DNA from 2 places in the Planctobacterium sp. AWM4_229 genome. Region 1 is predicted to be linked to the other one. Evidence: predicted binding sites of a transcription regulator. Region 1 holds the regulator's gene; the other holds the start of a gene.
The links. The regulator LexA, encoded in region 1, represses DNA repair genes until DNA is damaged. The targets are predictions, from matches to a motif close to TACTGTATNNNNATACAGTA.
Positions count from the first base shown of each region.

Region 1 (7,823 bases):
GCTGCTGTGGCTGGTGATAGGATTTGCAGACGTGCTTTGGATAAACATGGCGAACACCGCTCATTTAACGGGCTTGGTTAGTGGTTGTTTGCTGGCATTGCTGGCCAGTAGAGTTTTTACCAAGGTGTAAGCTGCGGCTTTAAATATTTCAAATTTTTATCCACAATTAATTGGTGTAATTTTTTCCACATTTCTATATGATTCAAACTCGTTTGGTTTCTCGCGATAACTTTATGCAATCAGGAGTGCTTATGAATCACCTTACTCGACGTAACTTTCTCCAGGCTGGGGGCGCTGTTCTAGGCGTTTCAGCAATGGGTTTTCCTCACTTTGTGAGTGCAAAACAAGATCATTTGACTGGCGATTACCCCATTCCAACTGCGCCCCTGGACGACTTTGTGTCGGTTCTAAGGAATATTATCCCGGATAGCGACGCGGAATATTGGCAAGTCAATTGGCAGTTTGCCGAAGATCCTTATTTCGAATCGGTCGTTAATGCAGATAGTGTGAAATACAAAGCTGATGGTGAAAAATTGATTTTCATCAGATTGGAAAAAGTGCCTGCAGGTAAAAAGCTCTATTTCAAAATTGAGTGTGAGAATTGTTATGCGGATGAGTTGACCAGGGGTTTGGACAAATACGCTGCTACGCAGTTTGTTGTTTTCCCGACCTCTGAAATGTCTACTGAGGGCTTAGATGTTAAAACATCCCCGACACTGGCAGCAGTTTACTGAGCTTCAGTATAGCCGGAAATCGGGTTATCTGCCTGAACAAAGAGTGTTCAGGCGGAGCCAGAGCAGTGATTTAACCTTGATAAAGATATTTGGTGAAAATCACGTCTTTAATCATTTCTGAGCCGGTTTCGGCTTTCATTAACTTGCGCAATTCATCCAGACAGGCACGGCGGATATCCTCTCTTCCTGTCAGTGATTTCACTTGCTCTTCAGATTGACGGCCAAAGATGTCTATTGTGGTGGCGCGCAATAGCGGTGCGTGATGTTCCGCTGCTTCAAGGTGCTTTGAAGAGTCCAGCATTAATTCTATCGTGACTCTGACATAGCCGATTTTGCTACTGTTAGAGCTGATGTAATTGGTAACAATGTCTGGCTCAAGGCCAAAATAGGCGGTGTCACGGGCGAGGGCGCCGGGACTGGAGAGCAACATACTGGCCAAAAAGGCAAAACCCAACAATTTCATTTTCATAATTGCTACCAAAAAACCAATAATAAACAGAGTGATACTGAATCAGATAACTGTAGATTATATTACGCTTACGCTTTTGTCTAAATCCCGTAATTGTTATTATTTTACATAATCTAATCAAATAGAATGAATTTTGACTGAAAGTCTGCTGAATATCGGGCCGATCAAAGAGCCTTGGCTATCTCCTGAGCGTTTATGTCCTCAAGATCCTCTGCTGCGTAACTGGCTGTTAAATACCGGATCTTTAACTGAACGGCTGCAATCACAGTGTTTGCGTTTTACGGTTGAGGTGTTAAGCCAAAGCGTTAATGATATTTCACAAGATGAAACTCACTACCTTTACGGTCAATTTGATGTGCCAGCACAAAGTACTCAAGTAAGAGAAGTAATTCTCAAAGGCAATGATCAGCATTGGGTGTTTGCCAGGTCGTTGTTACCTTGCGATTTTTTACAGCAGGAAATGGCAGAACTAACCCAACTGGGTAATCAACCATTGGGTAAAATTATCTTCAATGATGACCGATTTGAGCGCTTGGGTTTTCAGTTAGTGGAATGTCCGGTGGCGGGAGCAACGCAAGCAAGTCTTGCCATTCGGGCCGGGTTCTCTCTTTGGGGTAGACGTTCTTTGTTTCGTTTTAAACAACACCATATTATGGTGGCCGAGATATTTTTACCTGATAGCCCTGCTTATTCTTACAATCCTTGAACATGAAGAGAATCACTAATGCCTAGTCATCAGGCTAAATGGAATGCATATTGGCGCTTAATGCGCGCAGATAAACCCATTGGAAGCTGGTTATTGCTGTGGCCTACAGCTTGGGGATTGTTACTTGCTGCACAAGGGTTACCCTCATGGCATATCATTTTAGTATTTTTCGCGGGGACTTTGTTGATGCGTGCCGCAGGGTGTGTGATTAATGATTTTGCTGATCGAAAAATTGATGGCCATGTGGAGCGTACGCAAGCCCGTCCAATAGTCAGTGGTGAGGTTTCCACCAAGGAAGCTCTGGGCTTATTTCTCCTGCTGGTGGTTGTCGCTTTTTTGCTGGTCTTAACCTTGAATTGGCAAACGGTAATGCTGTCATTTGTGGCTCTGGCATTGGCGTTTTGTTATCCCTTCATGAAGCGATATACCTATTTACCTCAGTTCGTATTGGGTATGGCATTTAGCTTTGGTATCCCGATGGCGTTTATGGCTATCAGAGAAGAATTACCTTGGTGGTTGTGGGGAGTTTATCTGGCCAATCTTTTATGGACTGTTGCATACGATACCGTGTACGCCATGGTAGACAGGGACGATGATCTGCGCATCGGTGTAAAGTCAACGGCGATACTATTTGGAAAATTTGATAAATTGATTATCGGGCTATTGCAACTACTTAGTTTGTTGTCTTTATTTGTTGTCTATCAGCACCTGCAGCTGGGTTGGTTTGCTTACGGTGGGCTTGCTATTTCGGCTGTGATGTTTGTTCAGCAACAAAAAATGATCGTAGAGAGGCAAAGGGAAGCTTGTTTTCGGGCTTTTTTACACAATAACAAGGTGGGAATGGTGATCACTTTAGGTTTGCTGGGGGAGTTTCTTCTCCCCCTTTAAAATGCCAGATTAAACAGCGGGTTATTTGATTTGTTGTAAGCGCTTTACAAACTCCGGGGAAACTAAGCTAAACAACAAATTTTGCAGCTCCCGGCTTTTGTCTGAATGCAACAATAATCCCTCTTCATTTGCTTCCCAAATTTCATATTCTCTTGCTGCCGCAATAAACGTGGCCAGCACATTTTTATCGTAAAACTCTGGTGCGCTAATTCCTTGTAGTGTCGACATGCGCTCTGCCACCTGACGACTGCGTTTTTCCAGAGCTCCGCGCGAGGTTGTGCCCAGTTGTTCCAATTGATTGAGCACTAATGCGTAACGCTGCAAGGTTTCCTGGATCACGGATTTTAGCAACCACAGGCTGTAAAACTGCACACTATTGGTTTCGGCAGGTGTTAATGTATCCTCATTATTGATTAACATACCTTGGGCCACCATTCCGTCAATCAGACTGTCGGTGTACGCCATTGCCTGTTCTTCGCTCATATAGATGAATAGCTCTTTCTTGAGCAACGGGTAGATGCGGCCGACTAAGGTGAGCAATTGCTCACGATGGCATTCTCCATGCGCTATTACAATGGCAGCAATTAAACCGGGTATACAAAACATGTGTAAAATGTTGTTGCGGTAATAGGTCAGAATAATGGCATTGTTGCGTTCAATGGAAATGATTTCACCAAAGCTGTCTTCAGTGACGTCGAATTTTTCCAGGCGCAAGGTGTTTTCCAGTAATTTTTCGGCACTGACCTGTGGAAAACTACTCTGTTCACTAAAGGGACATTGACGTAACAAGCCCAGATAGCTCTCCATCACTTGTAATAGTTCCTCTCGACTCATTGCGCGTTTTTCTGCGGCCAATAAACACAAGGACGCCAGAGCCATTCCGCTGACAGCCGACGCTTGGTTAATGCGTTCATTGATATTGTGACTTAAGCTATTAACTGTGGGGGTTAACCAAGCGGGCTTTTTGTCATCAATGGTAGCTTGATCCTGGCGCCACTCTGGCGTTTTCACATCCAGGTACTGGCTCAGGTGGATTGGGTCGCCAAAATTCAAAAAACCGTAGCCATAATTTTTTAGCTTGCGAATCGCGGAAAACACCCCGAGAAAGGATTCTTTCTCTTTGTTCTTACCTCTGAGCTCTTTGAGGTAACTTTTTACCTCCATGACATGCTCGTAACCAATGTATACCGGTACGATACTCACCGGGCGTTTAACGCCTTTCACCATTGCCTGAATGGTCATGGCTAACATCCCTGTTTTTGGCGGAAGCAATCGACCGGTTCTGCTGCGGCCACCCTCAGCGTAGAATTTAACGGAATAACCTTTGTTAAATAGCTGCTCCAGGTATTCACGAAATACCGCTGTGTAGAGCTTGTTACCGGCAAAAGAGCGGCGGATGAAAAAGGCACCGCCGCGTCTGAATAACCCACCGATGGGCCAGAAGTTGAGATTAATACCCGCGGCGATATGGGGTGTGACCAAGCCTTCGTGATAAATAACGTAGGTGAGTAACAGGTAATCCATATGACTTCTGTGGCAGGGAACATAAATTATTTCGTGGCCGTTTTGCGCAAGCTCGCGAACCTTATCGGCATTTTTCACTTCAATACCGTTGTAGATTTTATTCCAGACACGACCCAGCAAGCGGTCGCCTAAGCGTATAACGCCCTCGCGATAATCGGCGGCAATTTCTGAAATGTAGCTTTTGGCCCGGGCGCGAGCTTTTGCAAGCTCCGCTGGAGAATTTTTGGCTTCTAATGCCATAGCACGTTTTACCGATGCAGAGCCTAAGATACTGTTAAACAACTGATGCCTATCCATCAGCATCGGACCGTTCATGCTTTGCTGCCGGCGATAAAAATGAGTTCTGGCCAGTCGGATTAGCTTATGGGCTATTTCTGAATCGGTGCCGTGCGTGGTGGCCATTTTTTTACTGGATACCGCTGGGCTGTAATAGGCAAAATTATCTCTGCCCAGGAATAGCACGATAAAAAACTTGCGTAACCAGGAAGGTGAAGCTCGATCGGCAAGTAACTCTGCCCAGCCTCTTGTTTCTTTGCCGGGTGCTCGTCCCCAGAAGATAGACACAGGCACAATTTGCAGATCCAGTTCTTCATCATTGCGGTGCATTTTGAACAAGCGGGTGAAGCTTTTATTGATATCAGTATGCTTGGTTTTTTTGGAAAGCAATGATTCTGGTTCTTGTAAAAATAAGCAGCTGGCTAGCTTTTTAGAACCAATTTTTAATTGTTTGTCCGGGGCGGGTAAATCCAGCATTTTGGTGGAAATTTCAAGCGCCACTCTGTCGGTCAGGGAATTAGTGCGCAACAAGTAAATAATCGGACGATGTTTGTCGATCCCCAGCTCGCTTTCTATGTTTGCGGGGATGTTGCTGGTTTTTACTAACCAACGGGTCGGGTATTTAACAAGGTTAAAAAAGAGGTTTTGATACCAGGCCATCATCAATAAAAAATAATTAAAACTGCACCGATCATAGCACGGCCTGGCAGCTTTGGCTCTTGTAACTCTATAAATCCAAGAAAATCAGCAAATTATGTTGAGTTTATGGCTTGACTGTATATACTGCCAGTTACACTGTACGAAAAAACAGGTTTGTTATGCGCCCACTTACATTGCGTCAAGAACAAGTTCTTACTCTTATTAAAGATACCATCGCCGATACTGGTATGCCGCCAACCAGAGCAGAGATTGCGAGGCAGCTTGGCTTTAAAAGCGCTAATGCAGCAGAAGAGCACCTCAAAGCATTGGCTCGTAAAGGGGTTATAGAGATTCTACCGGGTACCTCCAGAGGGATCCGTCTTGTGGGGCAGTTAGATGAGCCTGCCGAAGATGATGGCTTGCCGTTAATTGGTAAGGTGGCAGCAGGTGAGCCCATTTTGGCTCAAGAGCATATTGAGAGTCATTACCAGGTGGCTGCAAATATGTTTCAGCCGGAAGCCCATTATTTATTGCGAGTCGATGGCGAAAGCATGAAAGACATCGGCATTATGGATGGGGACTTGTTGGCAGTGCATCGCACCAACCAAGCGCGAAATGGTCAAGTAGTGGTGGCGCGAGTAGAAGACGATGTAACTGTGAAACGTTTTGAAAAGTCGGGATCTGAAGTGTTACTTCACGCAGAGAACAGTGATTTTGCTCCTATTAAGGTGGATTTGAACTCGCAACCTTTAAATATTGAAGGTATAGCTGTTGGAATCATCCGAAACAACGCTTGGATGTAAATAACTTCGAGACGTACTGTTTTACCTGATTAATTTGCCTTTTCTTGATAGCCCATTGATTAATGGGCTTTTTTGTATCTGTGGTACGGCCACATTTATTCACCCAGACAAAAATTTGCACAAAAAATAGCGAATTAATTTCCTTTTTTCCTATTCGGGTCTATTTTTGACACATCAGCTGGTTAAAAAAGCGTCTTTTTTAGCCGTCTAAATGTTTTTTATCTTCGAAAATTGTTTACATATCATTCGGTTTTTAACATAGTAATAACAAATATGTTTCAAAATCGTAACTTATGGTGCGATTTCCGTTGTGCTAATGACCAAAAATAAAGCAACGGACAGGAAAGGAGGAACACACAGGTGAGCAGAATTTTAATAGGTTTTTGGGGATTGTTGCTTAGTTGCGCATCATTTGCCGCTTCTAATCCGCAGCCGGACCAATATCAGCTGAATTTGAGACCGGGTGTGACTGAGATAAGTCAGCAGGTTTACGAATTGCATATGATCATATTCTGGATCTGTGTGATCATCGGGGTGTTGGTATTCGGCGTTATGCTTTGGGCTACTATCTTTCATCGCAAGTCCAAAGGGGTGAAGCCAGCAACATTTCACGAAAGTGTTAAGGTTGAAATTGCCTGGACAGTGGTTCCTTTTCTTATTCTTATCGGTATGGCTATCCCCGCCACTAAAACACTGATCGCGATGGAAGATGTGTCATCTCCTGATGTGACAGTGTTAGTTACCGGCTCTCAATGGAAGTGGCATTACAAATACATGGATAACGACGTTGAATTCTTTTCTCTACTTGCCACCCAACCAGAGCAAATCAATAACAAGCTGGAAAAGAATATCAATTACCTGTTGGAAGTTGATCGCCCTTTGGTTATTCCTACTAATCAAAAGGTCCGTTTTCTGATCACCTCAGACGACGTTATTCATTCCTGGTGGGTTCCGGATTTTGCTGTTAAGAAAGACGCCAACCCTGGTTTTATCAATGAAGCCTGGACACGAGTTGATAAGCCCGGAATCTATCGCGGTCAATGTGCTGAACTTTGCGGAAAAGATCACGGTTTCATGCCTGTTGTGGTTATTGCTAAGGAGCCTGCTGATTATGCTGCCTGGATCGAAGAGCAAGAAGAAATACAACGCAAAGCCAAAGAAGAAGAGCAAAAGCTGCTGGCGATGAATATGGATATGGATGAGTTAATGAGTGTTGGTGAGCGAGTATACGTTACCAACTGTGCTGCTTGTCACATGCCTAATGGTGAAGGTTTACCTGGCGTATTTCCTGCTTTGAAAGGCAGCGACATTGCCATAAACGACATGCAAAAACATATTGAAGTTGTGGTTAATGGCGTAGCAGGTACGGCCATGCAGGCTTACGGAAAACAACTTTCGATGAAAGAACTAGCAGCAGTAATTACCTACGAGCGTAACGCATGGGGCAATGACACTGGTGAATCAGTGCAAGCTAAAGACGTTAACGCCGTATTGAACGGACAATAAGGGGAAGTTGAGATGAGTACAGTGACAGACGATATCCATCACGACGAGCACCATGATCACCACGATCATAAACCAACGGGCATAAAACGCTGGTTGTACACCACAAACCACAAAGATATCGGCACCTTATATCTTTGGTTTGCATTTATTATGTTTTTAATCGGCGGGGCTATGGCCATGGTGATCCGGGCAGAGTTATTCCAGCCTGGATTACAGATTGTCGATCCTAACTTCTTCAATCAGATGACCACAGTGCATGGCTTGATTATGGTATTCGG
Region 1 covers NZ_JBSWWX010000002.1:690,145-697,967, reverse strand. The annotation lists gene glpG (rhomboid family intramembrane serine protease GlpG) at 1-130, shown strand, start outside; gene ACXAGP_RS06080 (hypothetical protein) at 252-734, shown strand; gene ACXAGP_RS06075 (flagellar basal body-associated protein FliL) at 805-1,164, opposite strand; gene ACXAGP_RS06070 (chorismate--pyruvate lyase family protein) at 1,337-1,909, shown strand; gene ubiA (4-hydroxybenzoate octaprenyltransferase) at 1,928-2,797, shown strand; gene plsB (glycerol-3-phosphate 1-O-acyltransferase PlsB) at 2,819-5,257, opposite strand; gene lexA (transcriptional repressor LexA) at 5,416-6,039, shown strand; gene coxB (cytochrome c oxidase subunit II) at 6,430-7,545, shown strand; gene ctaD (cytochrome c oxidase subunit I) at 7,558-7,823, shown strand, end outside.

Region 2 (7,823 bases), on a different contig from region 1:
TGCGCAATGTTGCTTCAGCATTGCCATCAAACTCAGCACTGGCACCGATGCTTACCGTAAACTTAAAAGACTCACCGTTGTAGCGCATTTCAGTTTGCGCCACTTCCTGCCTGACTTTCTCCAGCAACTCCGTGGCGGAGTCATCATCCATAGCCGACAAATACACGCAAAACTCCTCACCACCAAAGCGAGAAACATAGTGATATTTGAAATGCCGATTTAAGATTTTTGCCGTGATTTTTAAAGCGTGATCACCGGCTTCGTGCCCGTAGGTATCATTCACCGCTTTAAAATTATCAATGTCGATAATGGCAAAACAAACCCACTGAGGTGCCATTTTCAAATTGGCATTCACACGGGTAAAGAAGTGGCGTCGATTAGGTAGGTTCGTTAAATAATCGGTATTGGCCGCTTTGCGAATTGCTGCGACATTTTCAATATGCTCGATGTTTTGGGTAACGCGACAGAAAAACTCTTCGTGGCAATAAGGTTTACTGATGTAGTCATTAGCCCCGCTTTTGATAAAACGCGCAGAGAGTGCTGAACTGCCTTTGCCGGACACCCCAATCACGGCCACATCCTCTTTGCTGAAGGTGTTGCGCAGTTCGGCTACCATTTCCACACCAGACATATTGGGCATATTCTCATCGGTGATCACCAGCTTGATATTGCTGTGCTGACGTAATACCGTGAGTCCCTCAAGCCCGTCTTCGGCTTCATAAGTCACAAAATTATGACGCCTCAATAGCGCCGTCACCATAGAGCGGGTTAAACGCGAGTCATCTACAACCAGTACACCGATTTGCTTGTTTTTTTCCAGACGTTGTAAAAGACGACTCAAATAATCGTAAACCTGAGCATTTTCCTTAGGGATATAATCCACAACGTCTTTGGATAAAACGCGGTCGCGGGTGCGCTCATCTAAGCGCCCTGTGATCACGACAGTAGGTATAAAAGCCTGAATAGCGTAATCAATGGCCTGACCATCTTCGGCATCTGGCAGATTGTAATCCACCAGCGCACAGAGATACTCTTCGGGATAACTGGAGGCAAAAATTTGTTTCGCTTGAGTGAGCGTACTTGCAGAAACTGGCTCGAGACCCGCTTTGGTTACCAGGTGGCACAGCACTTTCATACTGGTTGGGCTGTCTTCAATTACGAGCACTTTTTGCTGCATGAGGGAGTCATTCATTCTATCGTTGTTATCCAGTCAGTATGTATGCAAAACACCATCTATGTTAATTAGACTTTAGTCAAACGAGCATAGCTCATTACCAGCCATTTGCTGCCAAAATCATCAAAATTGACCTGAATTCGTGCATGTTCACCCTGGCCTTCCATATTGATAACCGTGCCTTCCTGGAATTTGGGGTGCACTACTCGCTGTCCTAGTTGCATTCCTGAATCTACGAATGCTTCATGAGAAGTGCGATTTTCGAAGCGATTGTACACCGGACGAGAGACTGTGGTGCGCAAACGCACCTCTTCCATACAATCAGAGGGCATCTCTTTGATAAAACGCGACATGGTATGAAACTTATCCTGGCCATAGAGGCGACGGCTTTCCGCCCAGGTGAGATACAACTGCTCCATAGCGCGTGTCATGCCCACATAACACAATCGCCTTTCTTCTTCTAATCGGCCCGGCTCCTCGTTGCTCATTTGACTGGGGAACATACCCTCTTCTACACCAGCAATAAATACCAGTGGAAATTCAAGGCCTTTGGCACTGTGAATGGTCATCATCTGTACCGCATCCTGGTGCTTATCGGCTTGGGTTTCACCAGCTTCAAGAGAGGCATGAGCTAAAAATGCCGCCAGAGGAGTCATTTCCTCCGCTTCCTCTGGCACCACAAATTGTTTACAGGCAGTCACCAGTTCTTCCAGGTTTTCGATGCGAGCACGGGCCTTTTCGCCTTTTTCAGCCTGATACATGGCATACAAACCCGAGCGTTTAATGGCTTCGTCCGCCTGACGCTCAAGGCTTAAATCGGCTAAGTCTTCTTGCAGGGTAAGCACCATCTCAATAAAACTTTTCAGGGCATTACTGGCGCGAGAAGACAGGCGTTTCTCAGCCACCATCAGCATCCCGGTCTGCCACATGGATTGCTGATTTTCTCGCGCTAATTCACGAATTTGCGCCAGAGTTTTTTCACCGATACCTCGGGCTGGCACGTTTACGACTCGCTCAAAAGCCGCGTCATCCAGCGGGTGATTCATCATGCGCAGGTAAGCTAAGGCATCTTTGATTTCCTGACGTTCAAAGAAACGCATGCCACCATAGATGCGATAGGCAATCGATTCGTGCAATAACGCTTCTTCCAGAATACGCGATTGGGCATTGTTGCGATATAAAATGGCACAATCCTGCAGCGCATTGCCTTGTTCAAACCAGGTTTTAATTTTGGAGATGATAAAGCGCGCTTCATCCACTTCATTAAAGCCGGCATATACCTTAATTGGCTCGCCTTCCGCCTGCTCTGTCCACAGTTCTTTGCCCAAGCGCCCCTGATTATTGTCGATGACGGCATTGGCGGCTTTCAGGATCACACCGGTGGAACGGTAGTTTTGCTCCAGACGGATCGTCTCTGCGCCCACATAGTCTCGCAAAAAGTTATGGATGTTTTCTACATTGGCACCACGCCAACCATAAATAGATTGGTCGTCATCCCCTACGATCATGGTGTTATTACCCTCGCCACTCAACAGCCGCAACCAGGCGTATTGAATGTTATTGGTGTCCTGGAATTCGTCCACCAGTATGGCGCGAAAGCGGCGTTGATAATGGGCAAGAATACTTGGATTATTCACCCACAGTTCATGGGCACGCAATAACAATTCGGCAAAATCCACCAGCCCGGAGCGATCACAGGTATCTTGATACACCTTGTAGATCTCGGCCATTTTTTTCTGGGTATAGTCATCGCGGGTATCGATTTGATGAGGACGCAAGCCTTCGTCTTTGTTGCCATTGATATACCACTGTACTTGCTTGGGTGCCCAGTGTTTCTCATCCAAATTCATGGACTTTAAAATGCGACGGATCAGGCGGTATTGATCATCAGAATCCAGAATCTGAAAACTATCGGGCAGGTTCACATCGGCATAATGGGCGCGCAATAAGCGATGCGCCAGGCCGTGAAAAGTGCCCATCCACATGGAGTGTAACGAACGCCCCATCAACTCCTCCACCCGACCACGCATTTCTTTGGCAGCTTTGTTGGTAAAGGTAACGGCTAAAATATTATGTGGCGCTAAACCTTCGACTTCCATTAACCAGGCCACACGGTGCACCAACACACGGGTTTTGCCACTGCCGGCTCCTGCCAGTACCAGCATATCTTGTGCAGGTGCGGCCACGGCACTGCGCTGTTTATCGTTTAAGTTGTCCAGTAGGCGTGAGACGTCCATGGCACCTCTATATTAATGGCTTGCAAATTTCTGCCGGCCATTATAGTCAAAAGCACTGGATATTTGTACATTTGTTGTAGTTATCGCTAATAATCAACTCGTAAAAAGCGTCTTTAACCTCAGCAAGACCTCACACTTCATAGAGTGGGTTTACACCAAACCAGCCCACAAAAATACGCAACAACTATATCGCCATTGAGTATGTGCTGTCAGACGACCCAAATGTGTCGCAGTTTAGCAATGTAGAGAAGATTCAGATTAGAGGTGTGCAATAATTTTCAGGTAAAAAGCTTAACTCTTACCTGCCTCTCTATATTGCGAAGGTGTCATGTTGGTGCGCAAGGAAAATTCTCGATTGAAGCTGGACTTGGTAACGAAACCCGACTCGTACATGATTTGCGTGACGTTCATGTTTTCATGCTCCGGCGATCTCAACATGGTCTTTGCTTGCGCGATTTTGAGATCATTAATATAAGCAGAAAAATGCTTTTTCGCCCCTCTATTGATGATATTTGAAAGCTCTCGAGGAGTGAGTTGCAGACACTCTGCGAGATAACTTAAATTAAAGCCATCTTGCAGATAATATTGATTTGATTTTATGGCCTCCTCCACTTCATGAAATCGGCTGAGGATCACATCGTATTCTGTTGTTTGATCTCTCGGCAACGTGTTAATAGCATAAAACTGTATGTCGCTAAGCAGCAGATGCAAAGCGCCCGGATTGGCACTGGCAATTGTAACAATTACCAGCAACAAGCTATACAGAATAAACAGGGCAAAAAACAGAAAAATGGACTCCTCTAATTGCCCTTGTTGATTCACCTCAAAAGCAATCAGCAAATCAAATAACGAGATAACGGTAAAGATCAATGCAAATAATAAAACCGTTAGCTTTAGAGCACCCCGCTTGTTAAGTCGGGGATCAAAAACAAGGTGGAACATCAACACGGAATAGCATATCTGAATTGCGATCAGGGAATAGTCGAAAGCAATAAATTCGAATGCGTTTAGTATCACCGGCATTAAATGAACCAAGTCCATTAAGCGAAGTTTAACCCTATCTCGAACAACAACTGTCAATGCCCAGAAACAACATGGCGCTAACACTGCAGCCATAAAGGGTCGAATGCTAACCAGCACATCAAGCCACGACATAAGCTGGAAAATCAATAACAGGGTTTGCAGTGAAAACAGGGCCAAAAAAATCAGGATGCTGCTTTTTTCAACTCCCTTGAGGGTATCTTGAATCAACAACTTAACGGCCAGGCCCAACACCATGAGTGAAATGCCCAATGAAATGATAGTTAGTGCTAATGCCACCGCAGATTCCTGTTTAACTGGACCTAAAACGTGAATCAGGTCTTTTTTTCCCTCCTGAAAAAGTATGTTTTCTAACTCAACACTTTACAAGGGGAAACAACATGAATCTCATTACAGCCGCGATCACCACTTTGCTATTATTCAGTGCCTTTACTCTGCCGGTACAATTACATGCTAGCGAACATCAGGTTGCAGTCGTATCCGCGTCTGCTCAGGATAAAAAGCGCCAACGAAACATATCCTTTTTAATTTGGGGACCTTCGAAAGACGCCAAAGAGCCCAGAATGGTGGCAGGTAACAGCGTCTTTAAACCAGTAAGAGCTATACCAAATGGCGGATTTTCACAAGGACCTCATCCGCTGGCAATACTTTTTCACGGTACCAGTGGGAATTATCGCTCCATGGCGTGGATAGCGCATTCTCTGGCTGCCCAAGGTATGATTGTGATTGCCGCCAACCACCCGGGTTCCACCACCATGGAAGTTACCGAAAAATCCATGATGGAAACCTGGAGCCAGGCAAAAGATGGCACATTTTTAATTGACTGGATATTGAATTCAAAAGAATACGGTCACTTGATTGACCAGAAGAATATCGTCAGCGTGGGATTCTCTTTAGGTGGCTACAGTGCATTGGCCATAGCCGGAGCAACACTTAATCTTGGTAAGCTGCAAAGGTTCTGCAAAGACCACCCCAAATCTGCCACTTGCGCGTTATTTGGCGACGAACTTTACGGTGCTCTCGCAAAAGAAAAGCATCAAGAACAATCTCTATTAGATGAGCGTATCACTGCTGTGATTAGTATGGCGCCGGGTTTTATTCCCGCCTTTGAAGCAACAAACTTATCTTCCATTGCAACACCGATTATGGTGATTGCTGGCACACTAGATGAAATGCTACCTGTTACCCGCCATGGCAGATTGTTGGCAGGCCAATTTCAAAATGGTGTTTATATGGAGCTGAGTGAGGCCACGCATTTTAGCTTCCTTGGACTTTGCACTGAAGGTGCAGTTGAGATCTTAAGCAAAGAAGGCGCTGAGTTTCTTTGCAATAACCCAGATGAAGGCGACAGACAACGCATCCACGACATGACAGGCTCCTCCATCAGCCATTTTCTAAGGCAACATGGAATACTGGATAAATCCTCAAAAAGTATGCAATGACACTATTTCACTTTGACTAAGATTGGCTTTTCTTCCAATCATCCGTCAGCATGCCCGCATAGCCCCAGTTTTCTTCGGCTATCTCTTGAATCACTATGTGGGTGTGCTCTGGATTTTTGCCCAAGACCCGTTGTAAAGAATGGGTGATATCCTTCACCAGTTCAGCCTTTTGCTCCCGCGTCACACCTTTTGTCATTTGCACATTCACATAGGGCATACCGCCTCCTGCATTATTTTATTTGAGTAAAATGAATTTATGTCGTGGCCTTGCTCTGTACGGCTCGATATCCCAGCAAGTAACAGAGACCAACACCCAGCCAGATGAGGCCCACCAGCAACACGGCAGCGCTGACTTTTTCCGGATGCCTGAGCCACAGTTGCAGTGGCAATATACCGCGAATAATACAAACCACAGCAATGCTATAGACACCGAACTTTAACAATGGCAATTTGCGCATTAACTTTGCGCCAGAGAGGGCATAGCAGCCCAATACGACAAATATTATGGATACAATGACGGCACCAACGGGGGCTAACAAGGTACCCGCTCGCGCTGATTCAACGATATCGGGTGGCGCCATTTGTATTTCATAACACTGAGGACCGAAATAGATGCAAGAGAGATGAGCCAACGCCGTTAAAAAAGCAATAGTGGCTGCAATAACTAATAAAATAACGCCTTGCTTGGTGTTTATCATTTAGTTCCTTTAAAAAGTGCTTGGTAGCTATTTGTGGAAATACTCTGGCTTTACAGTCCGTGATAACGACGGATGCGCTTAATTTTACCTGAATCCGTAAAATCCAGAGACACAATATTTATAGCTGTATATTCAATGGGCTTATCAAGGTGTGCAGGCTGCCCTTTGGCGTGCTCTTTGAACTTTACAAATGCCACGTTGCTGCCAATCATCATCTCCAGAATTTCAATATCACTAAAGATTATCTTATCCTCCAACTTGGCTATCATTCCTTTCCTGAGTTCTTCTTTACTGGTTACCGTGACATTAAATTTGATGTGTTCATCGATAAACTCGTCTGCGATGAAAGACAGAAAATACTCCACGTCTTTCTCGTCCGAGTCGGGTTGCTGGCGCGCATTTTTAGCTGCAATAAAATCTTGTGCTAAGTTTTTGATTTTTTGCTCTGAGAGCTGATTGGCGGCATAGATAGGGGATGAAGCCAAACAAAATAATACAAAAAGTGAAATAACCGTTTTCATAGAACTTTCCTTAATATTCCGGCACTTAAGCGTGCTTCCTAGGTGCCATGCTACCAGAGACTTGGGTCATTTAATGCCGCAACACATTGAGTGGCACCAACCATAGGCTGTATTGCCTGATCATCAAGTGATTGTGCCAACCACCCAATGGGTTGACTTAAAGGGCATGGGGCTTTGACAATAGTTTCATCAATTGGCAGAAAGCCCATTTTGCAATAATAACCGGGATCACCGTAAGTGAAAGCTAACTTGACGTTTACAGACCTGAGATGGTCCAAACCATATTGAATAAGCTTTTGGCCTATTCCTATTCCCTGAACTTCTGTCGATACGGCAACTGGTGACAGAATGAATGCCGATTGCCCGTTTGGTACAATAAAACGGCTGAAAAAGATGCAACCTACAAGCCTTTCATTTACTTCTGCAACACAGCCTATCAGATCTTGTTGCTCAGTCGTGTTAATCAGCTTTACCACAAAGTCTGCAATGACCTGACCTTCCGCTTCCCCCTCAGATGCAGAAAACACCTTTCTGAAAAGCGTTATAACCTCTTGGGCTCTCGATGGTTCAAATAGGGAAAACTTCATAACAATTAACCTTTTAGCTATGCATCTGTGCGTAAAAACGTCTTAATTTTTATAGGCTCTGAATAACAACATCGAGATTAGTTGCACGACTAACGCTCCAGAAATGACTATCAAGTCGACCCT
Region 2 covers NZ_JBSWWX010000008.1:228,356-236,178, reverse strand. The annotation lists gene ACXAGP_RS18675 (diguanylate cyclase) at 1-1,177, opposite strand, end outside; gene uvrD (DNA helicase II) at 1,243-3,411, opposite strand; gene ACXAGP_RS18665 (helix-turn-helix domain-containing protein) at 3,703-4,731, opposite strand; gene ACXAGP_RS18660 (alpha/beta hydrolase family protein) at 4,833-5,894, shown strand; gene ACXAGP_RS18655 (tautomerase family protein) at 5,911-6,111, opposite strand; gene ACXAGP_RS18650 (hypothetical protein) at 6,149-6,592, opposite strand; gene ACXAGP_RS18645 (nuclear transport factor 2 family protein) at 6,643-7,113, opposite strand; gene ACXAGP_RS18640 (GNAT family N-acetyltransferase) at 7,164-7,700, opposite strand; gene ACXAGP_RS18635 (hypothetical protein) at 7,743-7,823, opposite strand, start outside.
Region 2: uvrD (DNA helicase II) is a predicted target of LexA. The motif match lies at 3,465-3,484, and genes of this name have one in related genera.